4 regions of the Micromonospora halotolerans genome follow, and region 4 is predicted to be linked to each of the others. Evidence: riboswitches for the same ligand, from Rfam matches in the RefSeq annotation. Region 4 holds a riboswitch; each other region holds the start of a gene.
What was found. A riboswitch is a leader RNA that binds a small molecule or an ion and turns the genes downstream of it on or off. The one in region 4 is predicted to bind cyclic di-AMP.

Region 1 (5,387 bases), 2.0 Mb from region 4:
GGTGATCGACGTGCGCCGGGCGCCCGGCGAGCCGGTGGTCGCGGTGCCCGCCCAATCGGGCGCGCAAGCGTCTGAGCAGATGCCCACCGGCATCGACGCCTGAGTCGCGGGACAGGACGAGCCAGATGCGCGGTGACCTGGTCCGGAAGCTGCTCGCCCGGGTGCTGACCACCGGGCTGGCAGTGCTGGCCTTCCTCGTCGTGGCGCTCACCGGGGCCACCGGCTGGGGCCTGACGGTCGCGGTCGCCGCGCTCGCCGCCGCCGCCTGGGAGCGCCGGGTCCGGCCGACCGCCGACGGCCTCGCCGAGTCGGTGCTGGTCGCCGCCGGCATCCTGGTCGGCTACGCCCGCCGGCTGGACGCCGGCTTCGACCCGGCGCTGGCGGCCACCGCGCTGGTCCTGCTCGGCCTGGTGCTGCTGGTCGGGCCGCTGCGCGACGCCGGCGCGCTGGAGATCCGGGCGGCCAACCTGCCGGTCCGGTCCTGGACGCCGATGGTCGCCGCCCGGCTCGGCGACGCGCTGCTGGTGCTGCTCGCCCTGGTGGCGCTCGCCGCCGGCCTGGCCCTGCCCGCCTGGGTGGCCCTGGTGGCCGCGCTGCTGGTGGGGGCGGGCTGCGGCGCGGTCGGCCTCGACCTGGCCCGGCGCCGGTTCCGGCCGCCGGCCGGCGGCGGCCCGGTGGGCCGGGCGCTGCGCCGGCACCAGCCCGAGTTCCTGCTCTACTTCTCCGCCCCGCCCGGCTCCGAGTACCAGGTCACCATGTGGCTGCCCTACCTGGAGCGGATCGGCCGGCCGTTCCTGGTGCTGCTGCGCGAGCCCGAGTTCCTCCCGACGGTGGCCGCGGCCACCAGCGCGCCCGTGGTCTTCTGCCCCACGCTGAAGACCATGGACGAGGCGCTGGTGCCGAGCCTGCGGGCGGCCTTCTACGTCAACCACGGCGCGAAGAACAGCCACTGCATCCGCTTCGCGCAGCTCACCCACGTGCAGCTGCACCACGGCGACAGCGACAAGGCGCCCAGCGCCAACCCGGTCTCGGCGATCTTCGACAAGATCTTCGTGGCCGGGCCGGCGGCCATCGAGCGGTACGCCCGGGCCGGCGTGGAGATCCCCGCCGAGAAGTTCGTCGTGGTGGGCCGGCCCCAGGTGGAGGCGATCGAGGTACGCCGGGAGCCGGTCACCGGGCTCGCCCACCCGACCGTGCTGTACACCCCCACCTGGACCGGGCACCACGCCGACGCCGACTACTGCTCGCTGCCGGTGGCCGAGACGCTGATCCGCCGGCTGCTCGACCGGGGGGCCACGGTGATCCTGCGGGCGCACCCGTACACCACCCAGAACCCGGCCTCGGCCCGGCAGTTGGCCCGCCTCACCGAGCTGCTCGCCGCCGACCGGGCCCGGACCGGGCGGGCGCACCTGTGGGGCGCGGCGGCCGCCCGCGAGCTGACCCTGACCGAGTGCGTCAACCGGGCCGACGCCCTGGTCTCGGACGTCTCCGGGGTGATCTCCGACTGGCTCTACTCGGGCAAGCCATACGCGGTCACCGACATGGGCGTCGACGGGGACGACTTCGTCGCGCGGTTCCCGCTGGCCGGCTCCGGCTACGTGCTGCGCCGGGACATGTCCAACGTGGACGAGGTGCTGACCGGGCTGCTGGACACCGACCCGAAGGCGGCGGCGCGCTGGGCCACCCGGGCCCGCTACCTGGGCGACTTCCCGGCCGAGTCGTACGCCGAGGTCTTCCTCGACGCCGCCCGCCGGCAGCTCGCGCCGGTCCCGACCGCGCCCGCCCCGCGCGACGGCTCCCCGGTCCCCTCCCCCGCCGCCTGACCCGACGGTCAGAGGTACGCGTCGAGCAGGGCGAGCACCGCCGCGGGGTCCTCGACGTGCGCGTTGTGGCCCAGGCCGGGCAGGGTGGCGACCGGGACGCCCAGTTCCTTGAGCTGCGCGTCGGTCACCATCGGGTCCTGCTCCCCGCGGGCCAGCAGCACGGGGACGTCGACGGCGGCGAGCAGCGCCGGCAGCCGGGGCTCCCCCACCGCGAAGGCGGCCGGATCCATGGCCAGCCGCCACCGGCCGTCCTCCCGGCGCAACCCCGCCTCCACCACGGGGTGGTCGGGGGCGAACAGCCCGGCCAGCCCGGAGACCCGCAGGTAGCGGCGGGCCGCCTCGTCCCGGGTGGCGAACCAGGTCACCGGACGGGCGGCCAGCTCGCTGGTCTTCTCCAGGTCGGCCGGGGACCAGACGGCCTTGATGCCGAGCCCGACCACCGCGTCGACCGGCAGCCGCCGCGACCGCGCGGCCAGCGCCAGCGCCACCACCCCGCCGAGCGAGTGGCCGAGCAGCACGAGCCGGTCCCGGGGGCCGAGCCGCTCGGCCACCGGGCCGAACCCCTCGACCACCCGCCGGGCCAGGGCCTCGAAGGAGTATTCCGGCAGCGGAGACGACCAGCCGTGCCCGGCCAGGTCGGGGGCGAGCCAGCGCCCCGCCCAGTGGCGCTCCAGCAGCGGCGCCCACGGCAGCCACACCTCACCGGTGGCGCCCATGCCGTGCAGCAGCAGCTGGCGGGTACCCGTCGTGTCGCCCATAGGGCGCAGTGTGCCACCGGACGGACACGACGCGCGAGAGCGGCCGGCACGACGACGTCGGGCACCGGCTCGGTGGAGCCGGTGCCCGACGGGGAAGGGTGCGATCAGGCGGAGTAGCCGCGGGTGGCCGCCCAGTTCGCCAGGTCGATGGTGCTGACCCAGTACGCGGGCAGCGCCGGGTTCGCCGAGTCGGCGATCCGGACGGTCCGGCCGTCGTTCTTGTAGCCGACCACGGCGATGTAGTGGCCGCCCGGGAACGAGTGCCAGCCGCCGTCGGTGTCGGTGGCGTCGCCGGCCACGTTGACCACCACGCCCCGGCCATCGGTGATCGCCTTGACCACGTCCGCCTGGAGCTGGTCCATCTCGGCCGGGCTCGCCGAGCCGCCGAACATGTGGGTCCGGTACGGGTTGCCCTTGACCATCTGGTTCAGGCCGCGGGTGGTGTCCTCGGCCGAGTTGGTGCCGCTCTCGGTGGTGCCGAGCGGGCCGGCCATCGCTTCCTGGGTGGTCTCGACGCCGCTCGCGCTGAGCGCGTTCCGCACCGCGGCCGGGCCGCAGTTCCAGTACTGGGTCTGCGCCTGGTACTCGTAGTCGAGGACCTTGGTCGACGGCGGCTTCGGCTTCGCCTTCCGGGTGGTGTCCGGGTCGGTGGTGGCCTTGGCGGCGGCCTTCGCGACCAACGGCGACGCGCTCGGCGAGGCGGACGGCGACGGGATGGCGACCCGGGCCTCGCCCCGGCTGGCGACCTCACCGAGCCGCGAGCCCAGCTCGGCGACCGCGGCGGTGTTCTCCCGGTGGACCGGGGCCTCGTCGGCGGCGGTGAGGGCGGCGCCGGCGCCGCCGGCCAGCACGAGCGCGGCGGCCGAGCCGGCGATGATCTGGTACGGGCGCTCGGTCACGAGACGCCGCAGCTGACGCTTCAGGTGATGCTTCACGGGTTCCTCCACGGGAGCGTGCGCGGCACACACCGGCCCCACGCGCGGAGGAGCTCACGCGCGCTGGCGGGGCGGCGGGTCGCCGCGGAAGGGGAGCGCCCGGGGGCCGGGCGGTCGGGGGGTGGCCGGGTCAGGTCGCCGTCAGGCGAGCGCCGGCACCACGATGCCGTGGAGGCGGGGGGACGAGCGGGGGGTGGTGAGCACGAGGAATGGCACTCCTTCCGTGACCGCCGACCGGGTTAGCTGACGGATTCGGGCGGGAAGTACGCCCTACCGCGAGCCGTGGCCCGCGGATTCACCCCGGTGTTGCTGTGGGTCCCCGGTTCGTGTGAGCACGATTAGGCGGGTCGGCGCGGCGTCGCCTCTTGCGATCGGAAACCGCTCCGGACGCGCCGACACTACCGGTGGGCACTCCTGCTGCCAAGCGCTCCCACCTGCGTAAACCTCGTGCACGACTACGGATACCGGAGCAGTCGTCACTCACTTCACTCAATGGGACGAGCAGTTACGGCGGCACCGCACGGCGGAAAGCGGACATTCGGTGGCGACCGGCGCGGAATTGCGGTCGTCGATCGGCCGCTCTGTCCTCGATGACCGTTTCCGGGATGCCCGTGATCGGGCTCACCACATTTCGGATAACAATTCGGTCGACGTCGCTCCGCCCGGGGCGGCACCGGTCGGGCCCGGCGTGCCGCCGTCCCGGGCGGTGTCCTCGCGAGTGGGTCCGGGTCAGCCGGCACGGGCGGGGCGCCAGCGGGCGCCGGGCACCGCGGCCGGCACCGGGACCGGGAGCCGGGTCGTCGCCGCGTCGTCACGGCCCTCCACCGCCGCGACCGGGTCCTCGGCACGGCCGGGACGGAGCGCGGTGGCCGCCGCGTAGGACTCGGCGGACAGGGTCCGCGCCGCCTCGGCCGCCAGCTCGGCGTCCCGCCAGGCCCGCCGCTCCCGCTCCGCGGCCGCCGCCCAGGCCGCCCGGCGGCTCTCGCGTACCGCTCGGGCCAGGACGATCTCCTGCTCGGCCGGGTGCCGGCGCGGGTCCCACCCGTTGCGGTGGGCCAGCACGTCGGCGAGCTGCCGCGCGCTCAGGTCGCCCCGCCAGTGCGCGGTCATCGCCGCGTGGTGCAGCCAGCGCTCCCGGGCCGCGTACTCGGCCGGGGTGCGCGGGGTGTGCGGCGCGGGCAGGGCCGCCGCGGGGGCCAGGCGGCGGGCGGCGGCCTCGGCCTCGTCGTACGCCCGCCAGGCCCGGTCGGCCTCGTCCTGGGCGGTGAGCCACTGCTCCCGGCGCCGCCGGGCGGTCTGCGCGGCGCCGGCGGCGGCCACCGCCACCTCGTCGGCGTAGCGGCGCAGGTCGGCCCGGCGGGCGGCCGCCTCCACGGCCGGGTCGGGGGCCGGATCGGAAGCGCCGTCCCGCTCCGGGCGGGCGACCAGCACGGCGAGCAGGCCGAGGGCGAGCAGGAGCAGGGCCGACCAGATGGCGGCGGCCTCGGGCACCTCGGTGAGGAAATGGTAGAGAACGGTCTGCGGCATGGTCGGCACCTCACGGGAGAGAACGTGGTGGAGAGGTGTCCGCACGACCGCGCAGGGCGGCGGGCGCGGCGGCAACGGGTGCCGCCGGGCCGCCCGGCGGGCGGGTGCGGGGGTGAGGTTCGGTGCGTGCGGCGGGCGCGGGCCGTCGGCCCGCGGGCGGGGTCAGCGGGCGGGCGGCGCCCGGGAGCCGACGGTGGCCGGGACCAGCCCGGCGAGGGCGAGCGACCGGTCCGCCGCGCGGGTCACGGCCCCGGGCGTCGCCGCCGGCCGGGGCTGACCCGCCGGCAGGGCCGGCGCGTCGACGGCTTGGCCCCGGACGTCCTGCCCGGTGCCGGGGGTGGCGG
Region 2 (5,387 bases), 1.7 Mb from region 4:
GCGACCAGACCACCCTGGAACGGGAGATCGCCGTCGAACAACGGCATCTCGACCGGGTGTACGCCCGGCTGGCCGAACTGCGTCGGTCGGCCGCCGACGCCGAGCGGGAGGGCTACCGGCTCGCCCGGGTCGGCAACTTCGGCGCGCTGGTCGAGCGGGACGCGATGGTCTTCCACGCCGCGCAGCGCCGGCACGTGCTGGACGCCGAGCACGAGGGGCTGGTCTTCGGCCGGCTGGACCTGCGTACCGGGCAGGTGCTGCACGTGGGGCGCCTCGGCGTGCGCGGGGAGAACGCCGAGACGCTGGTGGTGGACTGGCGTGCGCCGGCCGCCGCCGCGTTCTACCAGGCCACCCCCGCCGATCCGCAGGGCGTGGTGCGGCGGCGCACGATCCAGTCGTCCGCGGAGCAGGTCACCCGGATCGAGGACGACCTGCTGGACCCGGAGTCGGCGCCGCCGGAGATGGCCGTGGTCGGCGACGGCGCGCTGCTGGCCACCCTGTCCCGGGCCACCGGCCACGGCATGCGGGACATCGTCGCCACCATCCAGCGGGAGCAGGACGAGGCGATCCGGTCCCCCGCCAGCGGGGTCACGATCGTCTCCGGCGGCCCGGGCACCGGCAAGACGGCGGTGGCCCTGCACCGGGCCGCGTACCTGCTCTATTCCGACCGCGCCCGGTACGCCGGCGGCGGCATCCTGGTGGTCGGCCCGTCGAGCGTGTTCGTCCAGTACATCGCCTCGGTGCTCCCTTCGCTCGGCGAGGAGACGGCCACCCTGCACTCGCTGGGTTCCCTCTTCCCCGGCGTGTCGGCGAACCGGACGGACCCGCCCGAGGTGGCGGCCGTGAAGGGGTCGCTGCGGATGCGCCGGGTGCTGGAGCGGGCGGTCCGGGACGCGGTGCCCGACTCCCCCGGCGAGCTGCGCCTGCTCTACCGGGGTGAGCTGCTCCGGCTGGAGCGGGCGGAGCTGGACGCCATCCGGGACCGGACGCTGTCGCGCGGCGCGCGCCGCAACGAGGTGCGCCGGGCGGCCTTCGACGCGGTCCTCGCCGCGCTCTGGGCGCAGGCCCGCCGGCTGCGGATCGGCCGGCTCCCGGAGCAGCCCGCGTTCGAGGACGAGATCATCGAGCGGCCGGAGTTCCGGGAGTTCCTCAAGGCCTGGTGGCCGCGGCTGCACCCCCGCCACGTGCTGGGCTGGCTGGCGCGCCCGGAGCGGCTGCGCCGGTACGCCGGGGGCGTCCTGTCCGGTGCCGAGATCCGGCTGCTGACCGAGGCGTACCGGAGCCTGGACGGGGAGGGGCTGACGATCGCCGACGTGGCGCTGCTGGACGAGCTGGACGCGCTGCTCGGCCGGCCGGTGCAGCGGGCGAGGCAGAAGCGGGACCCGTTCCTGCTGGCCGGCGGCGTCCGGGAGCTGAGCACGGCCGCCGACCGGCAGCGCGCCGCCCGGGCCGCCGCCCGGGAGCGCCCGGAGGACTACCGCGACTACGCTCACGTGGTCGTCGACGAGTCGCAGGACGTCTCGCCGATGCAGTGGCGGATGGTCGGCCGGCGCGGCCGGCTGGCCTCCTGGACGGTGGTGGGCGACCCGGCGCAGACCGCCTGGACCGGCGACCCGCAGGAGCTGGCCCGGGCCCGGGACCAGGCGCTGGGCCGGCGCCGCCGCCACCGGTACGAGCTGACCACCAACTACCGCAACTCGGCGGAGATCTTCGCCGTGGCGGCCGCGGAGATCCACCGCGTACACCCGGATCTGGCGCTGCCCACCGCGGTCCGTTCCACCGGCGTGGCCCCCGTCGAGCGGACGGTGCCCGCCGCCGACCTGCCCGACGCCACCGCGGCGGCGGCGCGCGCGCTGCTCGCGGAGGTCGAGGGCACGGTGGGCGTGATCACGCCGGTGCCGCGCCGGGACGAGGTGGCCGGGTGGCTGGGCGACCTGGGCGGCCGGCTCCAGGTGGTGACCAGCCTCCAGGCCAAGGGCATGGAGTACGACGGGGTGGTGCTGGTGGCCCCGAGCGAGATCCGGGCCGATCCGGGGTCGGGGGTCCGGACCCTGTACGTGGCGCTCTCCCGGGCCACCCAGCGGCTCACCACGCTCGACCCGGTCGGGTGACGACGGCGCCTCGTCCGGCGTTCACTTGCACACATAGCGATGTGAGCATAGATTGAGCCCGGCCGGGGCGGCGGACGAGAGGGTGTGGGCGTGGGCGCAGGTCATGACCACAGCGGCGCGGTGGCCAACGCGGCGCAGCGTCACCGTGGTCGGCTCTGGGGCGCCTTCGCGCTGCTCACCGCCCTGATGGTGGTCGAGGCGGTGGCCGCCTTCGCGACCGGATCGCTGGCCCTGCTCTCCGACGCCGGGCACATGTTCACCGACGTCCTCGGCATCGGCATGGCGCTCGCCGCGATCACCGCCACCCGGCACGCCGACACCGACCCGCAGCGCACCTTCGGGCTCTACCGGCTGGAGGTGCTGGCCGCGCTGGCCAACGCGGTGCTGCTCGGCGCCGTGGCCGTCTACGTCCTGGTCGAGGCGGTACGCCGGTTCGGCGAGCCGCCGGAGGTGCTCGCCGGGCCGATGCTCGCCGTGGCGGTGCTCGGCCTGCTCGCCAACATCGGCGCGTTCGCGCTGCTGCGCGCCGGCGCCGAGGAGAGCATCAACCTGCGCGGGGCGTACCTGGAGGTGCTGGGCGACCTGCTCGGCTCGCTCGGCGTGATCGGCGCCGCCCTGGTCATCGCGATAACCGACTGGTGGTGGGCCGACCCGCTGGTCGCCGTGGCGATCGGGCTGTTCATCCTGCCCCGCACCTGGCGGCTCGGCCGGGCCGCGGTCCGGATCCTGGTGCAGGCCGCCCCGGAGCACCTCCAGGTGACCGCCGTGCACGACCGGCTGGCCGCCGTGCCCGGCGTCGCCGAGGTGCACGACCTGCACGTCTGGACGCTCACCTCGGGCATGGAGGTGGCGTCGGCGCACCTGACCATGGCCCCCGGCGCCGAGGTCGGCGAGGTGCTGACGGCCGCCCGTACCGCCCTGCACGAGGACTTCTCCATCGATCACGCCACGTTGCAGATCGAACCCGGAGCGTCTCCCGGCGCGTGCGGCGCAGTCGAGTGGTAATTAGGGCAATCTTAAATCCAAGTGGTTATTGTGCACCTATGCCGGTTTTGTCCGGGACACCGGCTCCCACCAGCAGAGCCGCCCCGGCACAGCGCCGGTAGGCTCGACCGCGGCCCCCGCCGGGCGGCGCCCAGCGGCGCCCGCGGTGGCCAGCGCCTAATCGCCCGCACGGGCGAGCCGGGGAACCACGTTCGTGGGGTGCATCCGCGTCAGCGGTAGGGATCTTCCGTCCCGAACCCGTCAGCTAACCCGGTCGGCGGTTGACGGAAGGACACGTGAATGCCCCCAGTGGCACCTGTACGACGGACGGCCGCCCGGTTGGCGGCCCTGCTCGTCGCGACGCTCGCCCTCGGCGTCGTGACCGCGCCGGTCTCCCCCGCCTCGGCGACCACGGCCGCTTCCCCGACCGGCCTGCTCGCCGCCGCGCCCGGCGACGACGAGGGCGGCACCCCCGCGCTGCGCGCCCAGCTCGACGCGGCCAGCAAGGGCTGGCTGGACGCACGCACCGCGCTGAACCGCTCGGTGACCCGGCAGCAGCAACTCACCGCCCAGCTCAAGACCGTCAACGCCGAGCTGACCGTGCGCGGCGCGAAGGTCGGCGAGATCGCCGGGGTGGCGTACCGGTCCGGGCGGCTGGGCACGGCCGCGGCGCTGCTCGGCAGCACCAGCCCGGAGGGCTTCATGGACCGCGCCGCGGCCCTGGAGCAGGTGGCCGCGCACGAGGACCGGGCGCTCCGCGACCTCCTCGACACCAGGGACAAGGCGACCCGCACGCAGACCGCGCTCACCGGCGAGATCCAGGAGCAGCGCAAGCAGGTCGCGGTGATGGCCAAGCGCAAGCAGCAGGCCGAACGCGCCCTGGAGGTGGCGAACAACCGGGCGTCCAGCAGCGGCGGCGGCAGCGTGCAGGGCACCTCCTCGGCCAACGCCAAGCCGGCCAAGCGGAACGCCGACGGCTCCTGGCCGTCGGAGTCGTGCAGCGTCGACGACCCGACCCCGGCCGACGGCTGCATCACCCCGCGTACGCTGCACGCGCTCCAGCAGGCCAAGGCGGCGGGCTTCACCCGCTACGTCTCCTGCCACCGGCCCAGCGGCTCGGGCGAGCACCCGAAGGGGCGGGCCTGCGACTTCGCCGCGCAGAAGAGCGGCTTCGGCGGCGTGGCCACCGGCGGCGACAAGACGTACGGCAACAACCTCGCGGCCTACTTCATCCGCAACGCCGACGCGCTCGCCGTGCTCTACGTGATCTGGTTCAAACAGATCTGGCTGCCCAGCAGCGGCTGGAAGTCGTACAGCGGGGGCAACGGCGACCCGTCCAGCGACCACACCAACCACGTGCACCTGTCGGTGTACTGATCCGCGCTCCGGCACCCGGCCTACGCGCCACGACGTAGGCCGGGTGTCGCCGCGCGGCCCACGACGCGGCGCCCGCCACGGCCGAGCATCGGGGGCATGACTCGACTCTCCCCCGCCGGGCGCAAGGCCCTGCTCATCCTGCACCTGGTCACCTCGCTGGGGTGGCTCGGCGCCGACCTGGTGCTGCTGGCCCTCGGCGTGGCCGGGCTGCGCGGGGCCGACCCCGAGGTGGTCTACCCGGCCGCCGCGCTGCTGGTCACCTGGCTGTTCGCCCCGCTGAGCGTGCTCGTCTGGCTGGTCGGGCTCGCCAGCGCGCTGCTCACCCCGTGGGGGCTGCTGCGCTGGCGCTGGGTGCTGGTGAAGTTCGCCGTCACCACCGTGGTGCTCACGCTGGTGCTGCTCCTGCTCACCCCGCGGGTCCGGCACCTCGGTGAGCTGGCCGGAGCGGCCGACGACCACCTGCGCGTCGACCTGGTGGTCGCCCCCACCGTCTCCAGCACGCTGCTGCTCGTCGTGACGGTGCTGTCCACCTACAAGCCGTGGGGGCGGCTCCGGCCGGCGCGCCCGACGGTCCGGCGACCGGTGTCCGCCGGGCGCCGCGGCTGAGCCGCGCCGCCGCCGGTGGCCGGGTCAGGACGCCTGCCCCTCCAGGGTGGCGCCGAGCCGGCTGGCCAGGCCGAGGTGGGCCGCACGGGCCTGCCGGAAGGCGTAGCCGAACAGCGGCGCCGGCGCGGAGAGGGTGATCTCCACGTCGATGCGCACCACCCCGTCCGGCTCGTCGCGCAGCCGGGTGTGGTTGCGCACCGTGGTGGCCGGCTGCTGCCGCGCCACCGTCACGACCTCGTCCTCGTTGGCGACCAGCACGTCCGCCTGGTAGGTGACCGGGAAGTGCAGCGGGCCGAGCGCCAGCCGGTC
Region 3 (5,387 bases), 3.0 Mb from region 4:
CCCGGTTCACCCGGATCCTGGCCGACCGGCTCGCCCGGAACCTCTAGCCACTGTGTGTAAGGAGGGGCCCCCTGTTAACGCCAGTCGTTAACAGGGGCCCCTCCTTACGGCAGGGCCGGGTAGAGGGCGGCCACGCCGCCGGAGAGGCCGGCGAGGACCTGGCGGGAGGTCTCGTCGGCGACGATCTCGTACCGGTCGGTCTCGATCCCGTCGACGGCGAGCCGGGCGATCTCTGCCGGGTCGGACTTCGGCGCGGTCACCCGCGCGGTCATGTCGGTGTCCATGTAGCCGACGTGCAGGCCGGCCACGCGCACGCCCCGGCCGGCGAGCTGCGCGCGGAGCGCGTTGGTCATCGACCACTCGGCGGCCTTGGCCGCGCCGTAGGCGCCCACCTCGGGGAACGTGATCCAGGACAGGGCGGAGAGGATGTTCAGGACCGTCCCGCCGCCGTTGGCGGCGATCCTCGGCGCGAAGGCCCGCACCACGGACAGCGTGCCGAGGTAGTGGGTCTCCAGCTCCAGGCGGATCTCCGCCAGGTCGCCGTCGAGCAGGTCGGCCCCGGTGCTCACCCCGGCGTTGTTGACCAGCAGGGTGACGTCGCCGGCCAGTTCCGCGGCGGCGGCCACCGAGGCCGGGTCGGTGATGTCGAGCCGCACCGGGGTGACGCCCGGCAGGTCGACGGTGTCCGGGTTGCGCGCGCCTGCGTAGACGGTGGCGCCGCGGGCCAGCAGCTCGGCGGCCAGGTGCCGGCCGAAGCCCCGGTTGGCCCCGGTGACCAGGGCGGTGCTTCCAGCGATCTTCATGCGGTGCTCCTGAGGGTGGGAAGGGTGGGTCGTCAGGACGGCAGCAGGCCGGGCCCGGGCAGCAGGTCCACCTGGTCGGCGGGCACGTCGTGCCCGGCCGCGCAGCGCAGCGCCACGTGCACCGCCGCGCCGCAGTCGTGGTGGGCCAGCCGGACCGACGGCTCCTCGACGGCGTACGTGTCGCCCCACTCACGCAGGGCGGCGAGCACGGGCAGCAGGTCCCGCCCCTTGGCGGTGAGCACGTACTCGTCGCGGGTGCGCTGCCCGGGCTCCCGGTAGGGCCGCCGGTCGAGCAGCCCGTCGGCGACGAGCTGCTTCAGCCGGGCGGCGGCCACCGGCTCGCTGACGCCGACCCGGCGGGCGAACTCGTCGAAGCGCCGGGTGCCGAACGACGCCTCGCGCAGCAGGAGCAGCGTGGTGCGGTTGCCGACCACGTCGAGCGCGCCGGCGATCGAGCAGTTGGCGGTGGACCAGGAGTCCCGCCGCGCGAGGAAGTCCGTCATGGGGGCGACGCTACCCGGCTGACTTAGGAAAACAAAAGCCAGCTATCTCACGCCGGACCCGGGAATAGCCGCCCTCAGAGCTGGCCGGCGTAGAAGCCGTGCCGCGCGAGGGGCTCGACGATCTCCCGCTCCTCGTACGACAGGTGGGACAGCAGGGTGTCGGTGAGCAGGTCCACGGCCGCTTGGAGCTGGGTGAAGTCGCCCGGCTCGCGGATCAGGTCCACGAGCGCCCGGTCCACGCTCTCCACCACCCCGTGGATCACCACGTGCTCCTCCTCGAGGCGGTCCAGCACCGCCGCCAGCCCCGCGTCGGCGCGGCGCAGGTGCGGGAAGATGGAGTTGTCCTCCAGACCGTGGTGCTGGGTCACCACGGTGCAGTACGCCGCGCAGTAGGCGCCCAGCGTCCAGTTGTTCTGCCGCATGGTCATCTCGTTGAGCACGGCGCGGGCGGCGCCCGGGGCCACGGCGCCGCGTTTGACCTGTTCCAGCAGGTCGCGCACCTGCGCGAGCTCCTGGCGCAGGTGGTCGTGCACGTCCACCAGGTGCTGCCCGGCGGCCTGCCCGTGCGGCGTGTAGACGTGCCCGGCCGGTGCGGGCGGCGCGGCCGGCCGGGTGGCCTCGTCCCACAGCCGGCGCGCGCTCAGGCGTACCCCCGGGTCGGGGGTGGGGGTGACCGCGAGCGCGGTCGACCCGCCGGCCGCGACGGCGGCCTGCTGCTCCTCGACCGCGCGGGCGCGGCTGCCCGGCGTGGTGCGTTCGGCGGCGACCAGCTCGCGGACCGCGGGCGCCACCTCCTGGGCGAAGAGCTGCACGGCGCGCGGCTCGTCGCTGCCGAGGATGAACGTGGCGACGCCGTGGTCCAGGGCGAGCCCGGCCAGTTCCTCGACCCACTGCTCCGGCGGGCCGTCCAGGAAGCCGCCGGAGGACCGGGCGAAGGTGCCGGTGACGTTGAGCAGCCGGCGCACCGCGCCGGGCTCCCGCCCGGCCTCCGCGGCGGCCTCGTCGATCAGCGCGTTCAGCGCCGGCAGCTCCGCCGCCCCCTTCGGCAGGTACGCCAGCGACGGCAGCCAGCCGTCCGCCAGGCGGCCGACCAGCCGCAGCATCCGCGGCTTGTACGCGCCGACCCAGACCCGCACGGGGTGGGCCGGGGCCGGCCCGCGCTTCGCCCCGACCACCCGGTAGTGCTCGCCCTCGACCCGGACCATGCCGCGCCGCTCGGTGTCCCAGACCTCGCGGATCACCCGGATCGCCTCGTCGAGGGCGTCCACGGCCGCGCCCGGGGAGAGCCGCCGGCCCCCGACCGCCTCGATCGCCTCCCAGAAGGCGCCGGCGCCGAGCCCCAGCTCCACCCGGCCGCCGGTGAGCAGGTCCAGGCTGGCCACGCTGCGGGCCAGCACCACCGGCTGGCGCAGCGGCAGGTTGAGCACGTTGCCCGCGAGGGTGATGCGACTGGTGGCCGCGGCCACGAAGGACATCAGCGTCCACGTGTCCAGGAACCCGGGCTGGTACGGGTGGTCCTGGAAGGTCACCAGGTCCAGGCCGGCCTGCTCGCACAGCTTGGCTCGCGCCACCACCTGCTCCGGCCGCCCGGCGCTCGGGGTGAGGAAGCCGCCGAAGGCCAGCTCGTGTCCGTGGTCGCTCATGCCTCGCCGCCTCGTGCCGATCTTGCGCGAACCTGCCCACGGTAGCCCCCCGTGTTGCCCGGCGGCCGGGGAACCCACCGGCTCCGGGGTCCACGACGCCCGGCGCGGCCACTCGCCACGGTGGACCCGGCGCCGCTCGGCGTCCTCTTCGGCCGGAACGCGAGAAAACTGCTGTGAGCTGGGAAAATTCGCCCACGGCCGCGCCGCTACGACAGATTCGACGGTTCCGCAAGCCGACGGACGGGGTCGTCGCTCGGCCGGGTGAAGAACTTCACAAGAAGTGGGCGTTCGGGACAAACCGTTCCTAACGTCGAGTCCGTTCGCGATCGCGGACACCACGGGCCGGCAACGCCTAATCCCGCCGCCGGCCCGGTGGTACCTGAACTCGGGCGGGAGCGGGGGACCCATACGTTCCTCGGTGCACGACACCTCGGGGTGAAGCCGCCTGCGGCGGCCGGGCTCCTCGGCCCGAACCCGACAGCTCACCTCGTCGGCGTGGAGGAAACCCACATGGCAACTGAACACGTCGCCCGTCATCGACGAGTCGCGCAGCGTCGCACCGCCGTCGGGGCGCTCGTCGTCGGCGCCGCCACCGGCGCCGCCGCCCTCCTCGGTCCGGCCGCACCGGCCAGCGCCGCCGGCGTCAACTGGGACGCCGTCGCCCAGTGCGAGTCCGGCGGCAACTGGCACATCAACACCGGCAACGGCTACTACGGCGGGCTCCAGTTCACCCGGAGCACCTGGAACGGCTACGGCGGCCAGAGGTACGCCAGCCGGGCCGACCTGGCCAGCCGCGGCGAGCAGATCGCCATCGCCGAGAAGGTCCTCGACGGACAGGGCATCGGCGCCTGGCCGGTGTGCGGCAAGAAGGGTGGCTCGACCAAGAGGTACTCGGCCAGCGACTCGGGCTCGAAGAAGGCCGCGACGAAGAAGGCCGCGACGAAGAAGGCCACGACGAAGAAGGCCACGACGAAGAAGGCCACCTCGGAGCGGTCGTCGCGGGGCGACCGGCCGGCCGCCCACGGCGAGCGGCGCACCACGCCGAGCACCGGCGGCGCCGGCAGTTACCTCGTCCGGCCCGGAGACACCCTCTCCGAGATCGCCGACGCGAAGGACGTCGCCGGCGGTTGGCGCGCCCTCTACGAGCGCAACAGGGGCGTGGTCGGCCACGACCCGGGTCTGATCTTCCCGGGCCAGAAGCTGCGCCTGCGCTGAGCCCCACCGGACCCGGCCCGCGCGGGCCGGTCCACCGCACCACGAACGCCCGGCCGGGGTTTCCCGGCCGGGCGTTCCACGCCGGGGCCGGTTGCTATCGTCACGGTGCTCGGAAAGACGTGAAGAAAGCGCGGATATGACCAACGACTCGTTCTCCGCGGCCGCGAGCCTCGACGAGCTGCTGACCAGGACGCAACAGGCGCTCTCCGCGATGCGGTCCCGGGCCGTAGAGCACGCCGACGGCGCGCCGGCCCAGCTGCTCCGCGCCGAGGGCGATGCGGCCGGCGGCCGGGTTCGCGCCGTCGCCGTCCAGGGTGGCCGGCTGGAGTCCCTCACCGTCGACCCGGAGCTGGCCGGGGAGCCCCTGGAGACCCTGTGCGGGCACCTCGTGGTGGCCGTGAACGCCGCGCTCACCGAGCTGGACGCGCGGGTCGGCGCCTCGGCCCGGGCGGACGTGGACGCCCTCGCCGCTCGGCTCGGCGGCCTGCCGGAGCAGTCCGCGCGGGACATGGAGCGGTTCAGCCGGGCCATGGAGGGCGTCGCGGCCCGGATCCGCCGCGACGGCGCAGCCGGCCCCCGCGCGACCCACCCGGTCTGACCGCGGTCGCGATCGACCGGCCACGTCCCGCGGGCGGAGACGACGAAGCGGCCGGCCGTCGGGAGGACGACGGCCGGCCGCTCCGGTGGCTCAGCTCAGGGTGAGCGAGGTGTCGTCGACGACGAAGGAGGTCTGCAGGGAGCTGTCCTCCACGCCGCTGAACGAGATGGTGGCGGTGGTGCCGGCCAGCGACGAGACGTCGAAGGACCGCTGCACGTAGCCGGTGGCCCGGTTGAGGTTGGAGTAGGTGGCCAGCGTGGTGCTGCCCGCCTTCACGGTCAGCTTGTCGTAGGCGGTGGTCGTGGTCGACTCCGCGCTGTCGATGTGCAGCCAGAAGCTCAACGTCGCCCGGCAGCCGGCGGGGATCGACACCGACTGGGTGAGGGTGTCGGTGTGCGTCGAGCCGTAGCCGTCGAGCCAGGCCTTGTACGAGCCGCCGTGCGCCGCCTGGCCGGTGTCGTTCGTGATGACGCCGGAGCTGGCGCTCCAGCTCACGTTGCCCGACTCGAAGCCGGGGTTGGCCAGCTTCTGGCCGGTGCAGCTGCCCGACGGCGGGGTGGTCGTGGCGGTCGGCGTCGGGGTGCTGCCCGTGCACGTCGCCTCACCGGTCTGCGCCGGCACGCTG
Region 4 (5,387 bases):
AAGCTGGACGCGCTGATCGCCACCGAGCTCAAGCAGGAGAAGGAGCTGGCGACCAAGAAGAAGCAGATCGACTCCGAGATCAAGCGGCTCACGGCCATGCTGCCGGTGACCTCGATCCGGCCGGCCGGCTGCCCGAAGATCGACGGCGTGGTCAGCAGCGCCGCGCGCACCGCGATCAGGACGGCGTGCGCGCAGGTCGGCGACCCGTACGTGTGGGGCGCCACCGGCCCGAACTCGTTCGACTGCTCCGGCCTCACCCAGTACGCCTACAAGGCGGCGGGCATCTCGCTCACCCACTTCACCGGTGCACAGTGGAACGAGGGCCGCAAGGTCTCCCGCTCCGAGGCCAGACCGGGTGACCTCGTCTTCTTCGGCAGCGACCTGCACCACGTCGGGCTCTACCTCGGCAACGGGGTGATGGTGCACGCGCCACGGACCGGCAAGCCGGTCCAGGTGTCGAGCATCAGCACCCAACCGCTCGCCGGCTTCGTCCGGGTCACCTGACCCGTCCCCGAGCCACGAGAAGGCCCCCGGTCCACCTGGACCGGGGGCCTTTCCGTCGAGCGTCGCCGCTGCTACCTGGGCGCGCCGATCGGGGACGGGAGGATCTGCACGTCGTCGAGGTTCGCGTACATGATCCGGTGGCCGAACTGGATCTGCACGTACTTGGTGTCGCCACGGACCACCGTCCGGTCGTCCGGAGCCGAACCGTCGAACGACACCGCCCGGTAGTACTCGCTCGGGAGGACGCCGCCGAGCGTGTACCGCTGGCCGGCCGAGAACGTGTACTGGAGCGGGGAGACACCCTGGAACGGGATGGTGGCCGGGTAGGCCTCCTTCTCCGGGTAGGCGCGGCCGTAGACCGGGATGGTGGTCTTCCCGGGCTTGGGCGTCACCACGAAGCCCGTCGACCACTTGGCGGTCGGCGCCGAGGCCGGGTTGTAGAACCAGGCCCTCTGGCCGAGGTACCAGATCGCCGTCCAGTCACCCTGCACGTCGGCCACCGCGTACGTCTGACCGGCCGAGGCGCGGGCGCCGTGGTCGGAGATGTACATGGTGTCCGGCGTGCCGTTCGGGCGCAGCCCGAGGTCGTTGACCAGCGGGGCGGTCGCGCTCGGCGCGGTGTGCAGGATCACCGCGGACGAGCCGCGCAGCGGACAGGGGGCGGCCGGCGGCACGGGGTCGGGGACGCCCGGCGGCTGCTGGTTGCAGCCGTAGAAGGCCGGCTGGTTGGCGGCGAAGTCCGGGTCGATGGTGACCAGGCCGGTGTGCGCGTTCCCGGTGGACCGGAACGGCGCCTTCATCAGGTCGAAGTAGTGCGACCAGTCCCAGTAGGGGCCCGGGTCCCAGTGCATCCCGGCCACGGTTCCGGCGACCGTGCCGGGGACGTTGTCGTGGCCGATGATGTGCTGCCGGTCCAGCGGGATCTGGAAGCGCAGCGCCAGGTGGCGGACCAGCTTGGCGGAGGCCCGGTACATCGCCTCGGTGTACCAGGTGCCGTGCCCGGCGAAGCCCTCGTGCTCGATGCCGATGGACTTGGCGTTGACGTACCAGTTGCCCGCCTGCCAGCCGACGTCCTTGGCCTTGATGTGCTGGGCGACGTAGCCGTCCACCGAGCGCAGCGTGTAGTGCCAGCCGAGGTAGGTCGGGTCCTTCACCAGGTTCACGCTCGGGCCGAAGTAGCCCTCGGTGTCGTGGATGACGATGTACTCGAGCTTCTGCTGTGCAGGCCGGTTGCCGATGTCGTGGTTGCCGTAGTCCCAGGTCTTGGTCTTGGGGATGTAATACTCCTCGTACGGCGCGGGGATCCACTCGCAGGCGAGCCGCACCGGGCACTCCAGGCCGTCCGGCCGCTCGGCCCGGCGCAGCCCGAGCCGGTGCAGCCCGGACTGGTCCGGCTTCACCGCGGTGGCGGCCAGGGTCACCCGCTGGCCGTCGTCGGTGGTCCGGGCCGCGCCCAGGCCGAGCTGGTCGTAGACCTCGTCGGCGAAGGCCGCCGCCGCGTCCTCGGTGTCCGCGCCGGAGTAGCGGGCCACCGCGCCGTACCAGGCCGCCGGGTCGGTGGCGGCGCCGACCGGCGAGCCCAACTGCTTCTGGTACGAGGCGAGCAGCGCCGCCCCGCCCCGGATGTTCGCGGCCGCGTCCGTGCGCAGCGTCTCCTCGGCGAGGCCGGTGAGCGCCGCGGCGGCGTCGAGCGTCTGCAGGGACGCCTGCGGCAGCACGTCCTCCGCAGGTGCGGCCGCGGTGGCCGGGTTGAGGGTGAGCGGCCGCGAGTCGTCGCCCCGCGGGTCCTCGTCCTCGCTGACGTGGCCGCTGGCCGGCGTCGCGAGGACGTGCTGGGCGTCGGTGAGGTGCATCGGGCCGTAGCCGCCGCTGGTGCTCGGCTGGCCCGGGTGGGTGTCCCAGCGCGACTCCAGGTACGAGACGCCGAGCAGGACGCTCTGCGGCACGCCGTACTCCGTCGCGGCGGCGGCGTACTGATCCTGGCGGTCGCTGGCGGGTTGGGCGGTGAGCGGTTGGGCTGCCACCGGGCCGGTCGCCACGAGTGCGGTGGCAGCCGCGACGGCTGCTGCCAGCAGCATCCGTCTGCCCGACGGCGGGGGTGAGAGGTGCATCGAACCTCCAGACAGGGATGGGGGTCACTGCGTCCTCACCCTCACCCCGCGCACCCTCCGGGTCAATACCTTTCCGCCAAGTAATCTCGTGTGAAGAAATCCTTCATTCCGGGCAGGTAGGCCGTACGGAGTGTCACGGCGTCCTGGGTTGCGGAACGATAACGACGCTCTCTACTCTGGTCAATCGTCGGCCGCGAGCTTCACCGTCCAACCCGGGTGGTGACGGTCCGACACCGCCGAGTCGCCTCCGGGCGAGCCGGGGACCCAGGTAACTGGGGTGAATCCGCAGTCACTGCGGTAGGGCGCCTCCCTTCCCGCCCGAACCCGTCAGCTAACCCGGTAGGCGGCCAGGAAGAAGGAGTACGGAAGCCCGGTGGCACACCATGCCCCGCGGCCACCGTCGGTCCGGTCGTTCGACCGATCGACGGCTGCGCCGCGTTCCCGCTGGTCCCGTTGCACCACCGCCCTCGCCGCCCTGGTCGGCGCGGCCGTCGTCCTGACCGGCGGCGCCACGGCGGCACACGCCGAACCGTCGGTCACCGAGATCGAGCGCCAGATCGACCAGGACTGGAACAAGCTCGAACCGGTCATCGAACAGGTCAACGCCACGCGCGAGCAGCTCGCCGCCAAGCGGAAGCAGGCCGCCGCGCTGGGCAAGCAGATCGCCCCGCTCCAGGCCCGGGTGGACGCCGCCCTCGGCCAGGTGGGTGGGCTCGCCGCCGACGCCTACAAGGGCGACAACAACCTCTCCACCGTCAACGCGCTGCTGGGCAGCCGGTCGCCGAGCGAGCTGGTCGACGGCCTCGCCCTGCTCGACCGGTTCGCGAACCGCCAGCAGGAGCAGGTGCGGACCGTCGCCGAGCTGCGCGACCAGCTCGCCGCCAAGAAGCAGCCGCTGGACGAGATGATCACCGAGCTGTCGCGCACCGAGGCCCAGCTCGCGGCCAAGAAGAAGCAGATCGACGCCGAGATCGTCAAGCTCCAGAAGCTGCGCCTCAAGGTCTACGGCAACGGCGGCGGCGGTCCGCTGCGCCCGGCGCCCTGCCCTGCCGGCTACCCCGGTGGCCCGGCCGGCGTCGCGGTCAAGTTCGCCTGCGCCCAGATCGGCAAGATCTACGTCTGGGGCGCCGCCGGCCCGGACCACTACGACTGCTCGGGCCTCACCATGGCGGCGTGGGCCAAGGCCGGCGTCTCGCTGCCGCACAACGCCCGGCAGCAGCACGACGTGACCAGGCGGGTGAGCCGGAGCGAGTTGCGCGCCGGTGACCTCGTCTTCTACTACAGCGACCTGCACCACGTCGGCATGTACGTCGGTGACGGCTGGGTGGTGCACGCCTCCCAGTCCGGCAAGCCGATCACGATGAAGCGCGTCGACGACGGCCAGATCAACAGCTACGGCCGCCCGGGCTGACCGGTCCGCAGGGGCTCCCGCGCCGCGGGGGCCCCTGCGCCGCTCCGGCCTGCCGGTCGGTCAGCGGGTCGGCCAGGTGCGCCAGCTCTGCCAGGAGCGGCTCGGGGTCGGGCCGCGCTGACCCTGGTAGCGCGAGCCGTACACCGCCGAGCCGTACGGGTGCTCGGCCGGCGAGGAGAGCCGGAAGATGCAGAGCTGGCCGATCTTCATGCCCGGCCAGAGCGTGATCGGCAGGTTCGCCACGTTGGACAGCTCCAGCGTGACGTGACCGGAGAAGCCCGGGTCGATGAAGCCGGCGGTCGAGTGGGTGAGCAGGCCGAGCCGGCCCAGCGAGCTCTTGCCCTCCAGGCGCCCGGCGAGCTGGTCGCCCAGCGAGATCACCTCCAGCGTGGAGGCGAGCACGAACTCCCCCGGGTGCAGCACGAACGGCTGGCCCTCGGGCACCTCCACCATCGAGGTGAGATCGTCCTGCTGCACGGACGGGTCGATGTGCGTGTAGAGATGGTTGTTGAAGACCCGGAACAACCGGTCCAGACGGACGTCGATGCTGGACGGCTGCACCAGCGTGGGCTCGAAGGGCTCCAGCGCGAGCGTGCCCGCCTTGATCTCGGAGACCAGGTCGCGGTCGGAGAGCAGCATCGGAACACCATAGCGACCGGTACGGGTGACCTGCGTGTCGGACTACATCTTCGTACACCTGTTCGATAGAATGTCCGCATGGCTTCCTGGTCCGAATTCGCCGCCGACGAGCCTCGACTCGCCGACGAGATCCGCCTCCTGTTGCAGCAGTACGGGCCGGGTTTCGGCTACCTCGCCACGGTCCGCGCCGACGGCGGCCCGCGCGTGCACCCGGTCTCCCCGGTCATCACCGACGACGGGCTCTGGTGCTTCGTCATCGACTCGCCCAAGCGTCGCGACCTCGAACGCGACGGCCGCTACGCGCTGCACTCCTTCCCGCCGGAGGAGAGCGACGACGAGGCCTACGTGGCCGGCCGGGCCATCCCGGTGACCGACCCGGCGACCGTCGCCCGGGTGGCCCGGATCGGCCGCGCCGCGCCGCAGGGCGACTGGCGGCTGTTCGAGTTCACCGTCGACGCGGCGATGCTGACCCGGCGCGACCAGGTGGCCAGCCCCGGCACCGGCCGGCCCGAGGTGCGCGTCTGGCTCGACCCGGGGGCCAACGCCCCGGCCCGGCGTGACCCGCTCGCCCCGGAAGGCCGGCGCGGCCGGCACGGCTTCGACACCCGCCGCTCGGCGGCCTGACCCCGTACCCGGTGGGTTCCGGCCCGAACAGAGGCGGCGCCGGCCCGTCCGAGGACGGGACCGGCGCCGGCGCGTGGTGCGCGGCGGTCAGGCCGCGC

Region 1: it holds a riboswitch for cyclic di-AMP, as region 4 does, so the genes downstream of both, RMN56_RS01675 (C39 family peptidase) here and RMN56_RS11190 (C40 family peptidase) in region 4, are expected to answer to the same signal.
Region 2: it holds a riboswitch for cyclic di-AMP, as region 4 does, so the genes downstream of both, RMN56_RS19270 (coiled-coil domain-containing protein) here and RMN56_RS11190 (C40 family peptidase) in region 4, are expected to answer to the same signal.
Region 3: it holds a riboswitch for cyclic di-AMP, as region 4 does, so the genes downstream of both, RMN56_RS25240 (transglycosylase family protein) here and RMN56_RS11190 (C40 family peptidase) in region 4, are expected to answer to the same signal.

The regions. Positions count from the first base shown of each region.
Region 1 covers NZ_CP134876.1:359,392-364,778, forward strand. Annotated here, with positions in the region: gene RMN56_RS01660 (D-ribitol-5-phosphate cytidylyltransferase) at 1-103, shown strand, start outside; gene RMN56_RS01665 (CDP-glycerol glycerophosphotransferase family protein) at 126-1,823, shown strand; gene RMN56_RS01670 (alpha/beta fold hydrolase) at 1,832-2,581, opposite strand; gene RMN56_RS01675 (C39 family peptidase) at 2,686-3,528, opposite strand; cyclic di-AMP (ydaO/yuaA leader) riboswitch at 3,730-3,871, opposite strand; gene RMN56_RS01680 (hypothetical protein) at 4,246-5,043, opposite strand; gene RMN56_RS01685 (hypothetical protein) at 5,206-5,387, opposite strand, start outside.
Region 2 covers NZ_CP134876.1:4,044,785-4,050,171, reverse strand. Annotated here, with positions in the region: gene RMN56_RS19280 (HelD family protein) at 1-2,111, shown strand, start outside; gene RMN56_RS19275 (cation diffusion facilitator family transporter) at 2,202-3,116, shown strand; cyclic di-AMP (ydaO/yuaA leader) riboswitch at 3,260-3,390, shown strand; gene RMN56_RS19270 (coiled-coil domain-containing protein) at 3,396-4,472, shown strand; gene RMN56_RS19265 (hypothetical protein) at 4,569-5,078, shown strand; gene RMN56_RS19260 (SRPBCC family protein) at 5,103-5,387, opposite strand, start outside.
Region 3 covers NZ_CP134876.1:5,361,899-5,367,285, forward strand. Annotated here, with positions in the region: gene htpG (molecular chaperone HtpG) at 1-47, shown strand, start outside; gene RMN56_RS25225 (SDR family oxidoreductase) at 105-803, opposite strand; gene RMN56_RS25230 (winged helix-turn-helix transcriptional regulator) at 836-1,306, opposite strand; gene RMN56_RS25235 (LLM class flavin-dependent oxidoreductase) at 1,381-2,949, opposite strand; cyclic di-AMP (ydaO/yuaA leader) riboswitch at 3,299-3,454, shown strand; gene RMN56_RS25240 (transglycosylase family protein) at 3,460-4,164, shown strand; gene RMN56_RS25245 (YbaB/EbfC family nucleoid-associated protein) at 4,301-4,762, shown strand; gene RMN56_RS25250 (M4 family metallopeptidase) at 4,853-5,387, opposite strand, start outside.
Region 4 covers NZ_CP134876.1:2,363,982-2,369,368, reverse strand. Annotated here, with positions in the region: gene RMN56_RS11200 (C40 family peptidase) at 1-504, shown strand, start outside; gene RMN56_RS11195 (N-acetylmuramoyl-L-alanine amidase) at 576-2,582, opposite strand; cyclic di-AMP (ydaO/yuaA leader) riboswitch at 2,840-2,975, shown strand; gene RMN56_RS11190 (C40 family peptidase) at 2,989-4,026, shown strand; gene dcd (dCTP deaminase) at 4,087-4,665, opposite strand; gene RMN56_RS11180 (pyridoxamine 5'-phosphate oxidase family protein) at 4,744-5,289, shown strand; gene RMN56_RS11175 (zinc metalloprotease) at 5,377-5,387, opposite strand, start outside.